Regions from separate parts of the Limibacillus sp. MBR-115 genome, predicted to be linked through region 1. Evidence: predicted binding sites of a transcription regulator. Region 1 holds the regulator's gene; the other holds the start of a gene.
The links. Region 1 encodes LexA, which represses DNA repair genes until DNA is damaged. Its sites were predicted from a motif close to ATGTTCTANTTTGGTTC; they were not measured.
Positions count from the first base shown of each region.

Region 2: a site for LexA is predicted at 1,793-1,809, ahead of recA (recombinase RecA). Genes of this name have one in related genera too.

Region 1 covers NZ_JBEPTJ010000009.1:36,826-40,245, forward strand. Annotated here, with positions in the region: gene glp (gephyrin-like molybdotransferase Glp) at 1-965, shown strand, start outside; gene lexA (transcriptional repressor LexA) at 1,094-1,789, shown strand; gene ABIE63_RS15715 (ComEC/Rec2 family competence protein) at 1,831-3,420, opposite strand, start outside.
Region 2 covers NZ_JBEPTJ010000001.1:330,632-334,051, forward strand. Annotated here, with positions in the region: gene ABIE63_RS01560 (invasion associated locus B family protein) at 29-586, shown strand; gene recA (recombinase RecA) at 648-1,739, opposite strand; gene ABIE63_RS01570 (patatin-like phospholipase family protein) at 1,952-3,420, shown strand, end outside.

The sequences.
Region 1 (3,420 bases):
CACCGCAAGCGTTGGCTGCCGGCGAAGCGGCGCGTATCTTTACCGGCGCTCCCCTCCCGCCAGGCGCCGATAGCGTGGTCATCCAGGAGGACACTGAAGCAGCGGAAGACGAAGTCACGATCCTGGAGACCGCAAAACGCGGCGCCTATGTAAGGCGCGCCGGATTAGACTTTCGGGAGGGCGAGGTCAAGCTCAGGGCCGGCACGCGCCTTGGTGCCCGTGAAATCGGTCTTGCCGCCGCCATGAATAGGCCATGGCTGCCGCTTCGCAGACGCCCACGGATCGCGCTTCTGGCAACGGGCGATGAAGTCGTGATGCCAGGTGATCCTATTCGAGGAAATCAGATTGTCAGCTCCAACGTCCTGGCGCTCGCAGCCTTGATTGAGCAGGCTGGCGGCGTCGCAGTCAATTTGGGTATCGCGGCGGACCGGGAAGACGCTCTGGATAATTTACGTGACCGCGCGCGCGGCTGTGATCTTTTGATTACGACAGGCGGGGCTTCCGTCGGCAAACATGATCTCGTTCAGTCGGCCCTGCAGCGGTCCGATCTATCGCTTGATTTCTGGAAGATAGCGATGCGTCCCGGCAAGCCGCTGATGTTTGGCAGATGGCCTGAATTACCCGTACTGGGCTTGCCCGGCAACCCGGTTTCCAGCCTCGTATGCGGATATCTTTTCTTGCTGCCGATTATGGCCAAGCTCTTGGGCGCTCCCGATATCGCCCTGAGCGAGGAAACGGGATTGCTCGAGCACGGTTTGAAAGAGAATGACCGACGCCAGGATTACCTGCGCGCTCTTTTTGTCGAACCTGACGGAAATGGCCCCAAGCTCAAAGTTTTTGAACGGCAGGACAGTTCGATGCTGGCTACGCTACAACACGCGGATGCCTTGATCATACGCCGCCCGCAAGCCAGAGCGGCCAAGGCCGGTGAGACCTGCTCCTTCCTTCGCCTGCCCCGGCCATAATGCGCGCGCATCCTTTGGCTCACGACTGGCAACAGTCATAAAAATGCTTGACCGGCGCAATGGAACTAAACTAGAACATTTATAACGTTTCTATTTTGTTCTTGTCTTGCCTGAACGGGGAATGCGCGATGTTGACGCGGAAACAACGGGAACTACTACTCTACATTCACGGTCATCTATCCGAGAATGGTGTTTCCCCCTCCTTCGATGAAATGAAGGACGCGCTGGGTCTCAAATCCAAGTCTGGCATTCACCGTTTGATCAGCGGATTGGAGGAACGTGGCTTTATTCGGCGGTTAGCCCATAGGGCCCGCGCAATTGAAGTACTGCGTTTGCCAGAAGACCATGATCAGTCACATGACCTTGGCCATGATACAAATGTCATCCATGGTGTGTTCGGACGCGTACAACGCCTGCCCTCACTGGCGGGCGACGGCAGCAATCGCCAACTACCATTGTACGGCCGGATCGCGGCAGGTACACCGATCGAAGCGTTGCGCGATACCAGCAACTTCGTCGATGTCCCAGCAACCATGTTGGGCAATCGCGCGGAATACTATGCGCTGGAGGTTGAAGGCGATTCGATGATCGAGGCAGGTATCTTCGACGGCGATACGGTGATCATCGAAAGGTGTGAAACGGCAGAGAACGGCGCGATCGTCGTAGCCTTGGTCGATGATGGCGAGGTCACCTTGAAACGGATCAGAAGGCGCGGCCAGTCAATCGCATTGGAACCAGCCAACAAGAGTTATGAAACCCGAATCTTCCCGCCCGACCGCGTTCAAGTTCAAGGCAAACTCGTGGGGCTGTTAAGGCGCTATTGAGTGGTGTACTGCAGCTAGCATCACGATCCAGCACACTCACTCTAATCCGGACCACCGCTCCAAGGACGCAGTCCGCGCAGGCTTTCGACGGTTCGATATGTGACTGATGCGCGCTGGGCATCCAACCAAAAGGCGTGCGTCCCGTTCCTCCAGAAATCAAAGCGGTCGAAAAGCCGGTCGCGGGGGATATCGTCGCAGTGTGCGCTACGAACCGGTTCCAGGCTTATGACCAGAGCCGCGCGCCGGCAGTCCTCCTCCAATCCACGCCCGTCAAAAGAAATTGCGACCGGCCATCCATCCTTGCGATAGAGACACCCCAATCCATCGCAGCTCAGCCAATCGTTACGATCACCCTTTTCATCCCAGGCGAAAACGGATTGGCTGCCAAGCGCCTCCATCCAGATTTGCCGCTCGAAAGTTTGGCGTCTGAGAGTGGAGAAGCCGTAGTGACCATTCGGGTCGCGCAGGGCAACCAGATCGGCGGACTCGTCAATGATGATGTCAGGGAGAGTGCGAGACAGCGGCGCGACAAGACTCAAAAGGATGATTGGTAGTGCGATGTAGCGCCACGGCCTGCGCCAGATACACAACCAAAGCCCAGCCACGGCGATCACGACCAAAGGCAGGGTCGGCAAACTGGGTATCTTCACGACGGCGCCTGGCAAGCTGGCAACATAGTGAGCGACTGTAAGCAATAGCTCCAAGAGGATAGCCATCAGCTTCAGTATCCAAGCGTCTGCAGTGAACGGCGCCAGTAATAGAGCACACAGCACCAGTGGCATTATGCCAAATGCCATCAACGGCACAGCGATTAGGTTGGCAAGAAGACCGTACACAGCGAAGCGACCAAAATGGTGTAATGCGAAGGGGGTTGTCGCCACTATCGCCACAACCGATGTAATGCTGAGGACCGCAAGATAACGGATGGGCACCCCGAGTGCTGACAACCCCGGCTGCCTGGCCGCCCTCACCTGACGACCCTCCGGCTTTTCGAATACAGCGATTAGCGCTACCACAGCGGCAAAAGAAAGCTGAAATGACGCCGAAACCAGACTCTCGGGTCGCAAAAAAAGTACCACTAACGCGGCAGCGCCAACCAGTCTCAATGAAATTGGTGATCGGTCAATAAGCACTGCAACAAGCGCCAGCAGAACCATGATGAATGCTCGTTCCGCAGGGATTGAAGACCCGACAAGTAGGAGATAAGAGAAAGCCACCGGTGCTGCGGCAACCGCAGCGATCTTTTTGATCGGTGCTCTAAGGGCAAAGAACGGCAAAAGCGCGAACAACGCGCGAAGACCCCCAAACACCAAACCCGCGATCAACCCTAGGTGCAGACCGGAAATTGCCAGAAGATGCGCAAGCCCCGCATCGCGCATGGCTTGCGTGCTTTCCGGCGAAATAGCCCCCCGATCACCGGTCATTAGAGCGGCGGCCAGCGCACCTGTGTCACCGGGGAGTACTCCCCGGACGCGCGCAGAAAGTGATTGTCGAGCCGTGGCCAACCAGGTCGCCAAATCGGTGTGGTTGTCGCCCCCATGAGCCCGCGCGACCAGCAACGGCTTACCAAAGGAAAAGCCGACAGCGCCAATGCCTTGGAAGTAGGCATTGCGAGCGAAGTCGAAGCCGCC
Region 2 (3,420 bases), on a different contig from region 1:
AAGAGCCAAAAATTGATTGAGACGATCTATGATGCACAAGATTACTCCCTCCCGCCCGAACGGCGTGACGCGATTCCTAACCGCTTGCTTGGTGCTGACGGCGATCCTTTCGCTACCACGCACCGCGGCGGCCCAAGGCGCGGACGCCGACGGAGCCATTTTTAAGGACTGGCGCATTCGCTGCAGCCCTGCACAGAACGCCGAAGGGCAGGATCAACCGGTAATCTGTGAAGCTTACCAAGTTGTGTTGCGTGAAGATCAGCAACAGCCGGTTCTCGAAGTCGTCATCGCCTTCCCGCCCAGCCAGGAGAATGCCGTCGGCGCGATCATTGTTCCGCTTGGCGTCCTACTGCCGGCCGGGATCGCGGTCTCAATCGACGAAAAGCCCCTTGGCAAACTTCCCTATCAACGTTGCGGAGCCAAAGGTTGCCTGGGACAGTTCATCTTCACGCCTGAACAGTTCAAAGCATGGCGTTCCGGCACCAAGGGCCAGGTAACGATCACGCACGGCAACGGAAAGGAGCTGGCGATACCGCTTTCGCTCCTCGGCTTTACCGACGCAACAAACGCAATCAGTAAAAAGTAAAAAGGGCCGCCCAACCGGGCGACCCATCTTTTACCGTTTGTCGATCCCGGGCGGCAGTCCGTCAGCCAGCAACATCCGAACTACTGTCGTCCGCATCTCCCTCACCACCGCCGGGGCCTTCCAGCATGGCAATCGCAACGATCCCGGCATTCTCCCGGATGCGCTGTTCGATCGTTCTCGCTATTTCGGGATTGTCTTGCATGAACTGTTTGGCGTTCTCCCGGCCCTGACCGATGCGTTGGCCGTCGTAAGAGAACCAAGAGCCCGACTTCTCGATGATGTTGGCCTGTACGCCCAAATCAATCAACTCACCCGTCTTTGAGATGCCCTGACCGTACATGATGTCGAATTCCACCACCCGGAAGGGCGGCGCCACTTTGTTCTTCACCACCTTAACCCGGGTTTGGTTGCCGACAATATCACCCTTGTCCTTCACGGCACCAATACGGCGGATATCAAGGCGAACCGAGGCGTAGAATTTCAAGGCATTGCCGCCGGACGTCGTCTCGGGGCTACCAAACATGACACCGATCTTCATACGCAGTTGGTTGATGAAGATCACCAGCGTGTTGGACCGCGCTATAGACGCTGTCAATTTACGCAGCGCCTGGCTCATGAGCCGTGCCTGAAGGCCGGGTTGCTGATCACCCATATCGCCTTCCAGTTCCACCCGGGGCACGAGGGCCGCAACCGAATCGACCACCAACACGTCAACAGCGCCCGAGCGCACAAGCGTATCGGTAATCTCCAATGCCTGTTCGCCGGCATCGGGCTGCGAGATCAGCAGTTCTTCGATATTGACTCCGAGTTTTGCCGCATAGGCCGGGTCCAGCGCATGCTCCGCATCGACAAATGCGCAAGTGCCCCCCTTCTTCTGGGCCTCTGCGATCGCCTGCAATGCGAGGGTTGTTTTACCGGAGCTTTCCGGCCCAAAGATTTCAACGACCCTGCCCCGAGGCAGACCGCCGATGCCCAATGCTATATCCAGACCCAGCGAACCGGTCGAGATCGCCTCTATCTCAACGGCCTCCTGTTGACCGAGACGCATAATCGATCCCTTACCGAAGGCGCGCTCAATCTGGCTCAGCGCGGCATCCAGGGCTTTGTTTTTATCCACGGTTCCTCCTTCAACGACGCGCAAATTATTCTGCATGACGAACGGCCTCCCTTATCCCACAAGCGCCTCCAAAGGCGCAATGCGAAGTATTGTGCTCGTTTTGTTCTCATTTTTCAATCTAAATATAGGACCATTATGAGAACAAACGTTCAATTTGGCGTTAGTCGATAACATTTCGCCATGTCGACTGCGGCCTTTTATACAGTCCCTGCTAGAGTCGATTCGTGCTGCAGATCTGGAGTGAGTCGATGTCATCCGTGCGAGACCGTCTGGCAAAAAAACTGCGTCTCCTTGGTATCTTTGCTAACTGCGATGAAGCCACGCTTCAGGGCATTGCAGAGCGATCTCAATGGCTTTCGGTTCCCGGCGGTCGGTTGCTGATAGAACAAGGCGAGCAAGCTGAGGCCGTTTTCGTGTTGCTTTCCGGTCGCCTTGCCGTGATCACCGGGTTTGGAACCTCCGAGGAACGCTTGGTAACGGAAATCAGCGCCGGCGATAGCGTGGGCGAGTTGGGAGTAATTGCCTCGACCCGTCGTTCAGCAAGTGTCCTCGCGCTACGGGACAGTGAGTTGCTTCGTATTCCCGGCGATGTACTGAAACCGCTGATTGCAAGCGATCCGGCCGCCTTTGACGGGCTCTTACAAACGCTTGCCCAGCGCCTACTCCGCCTGACCCGGGGCAAGCCGGTGCAGCGTATGGTTCGCAACCTGGCGCTGCTACCCCTGGATGACGCAAGTTCCTGGCCCGACATCGCCATGCGTCTGCAAAGGAGCGCTCAGACTATCGGTTTGAAGTGCCACATCTTTACCGAGGCTGATGGGTCTCGCGACAGCAATCAGTTCGCCGAAATGGAAGAAAACTTCGATCTTTGCCTTTATCTGGCAACCAAGGCCGACGATACCTGGCGCAGACTCTGCAAACGCCAAGCCGACCGCCTGTTGCTGCTTGCCAGCGGCACGGACAAGGGTCGAAGCGCCCGCCCGCCTGACAACCGCTTAATCGGCGATCGCAGACCCGTGGACATGGCTATTTGCGAGGCAGCCGATTTAGAGCTTCCGACACCATCCCGTAATTGGCCTGTCGCCCTGGCCGCTGCACGATGGGTTCATCGCCTTAGAGAGAACAATGACCAGGACTATAGCCGTCTGGTTCGGTTAATGAAGAATCAAGGCCAGTGCCTCGTCCTCTCCGGAGGCGGCGCACGCGGGTTTGCCCATGTCGGCGTGCAGCGCGCGTTGCAAGAAGCAGGTCGCTCGCTCGATCTTCTGGGTGGTTCCAGCATGGGTGCAATCGTGGCCGCGGGTATTGCCCTGGAGTGGGACAGCAACGATCTTGAGTCGCGCCTTGCCAAGGTCTTCGTCGAAGGGCGCCCGACCAGCGATTTGACCTTTCCCATCGTCGCCCTTCTGCGAGGCCGGCGGGTTTCGCACTATCTGAAATCGCATTTTGCGGACTTGGAGATGCAAGACCTTTGGCGCCCTTGCTATAGCGTGGCAACCGACCTACGCAGCGGTGAACCGATCATGCAAACCAAAGGGTCGTTATGGCGGAACTTGCGTGCCAGCGTGGCTATTCCCGGCCTGCTACCGCCGGTCCCCACGGAACAGCACTTGCTGGCCGACGGCGGTGTCGTCGATAATTTACCAGTCGGGTTCCTACTCGATCCGCCGCAAGGCCACATCATTGCAGTCGATGTCGCGCAGGATGCCGCCCTTAG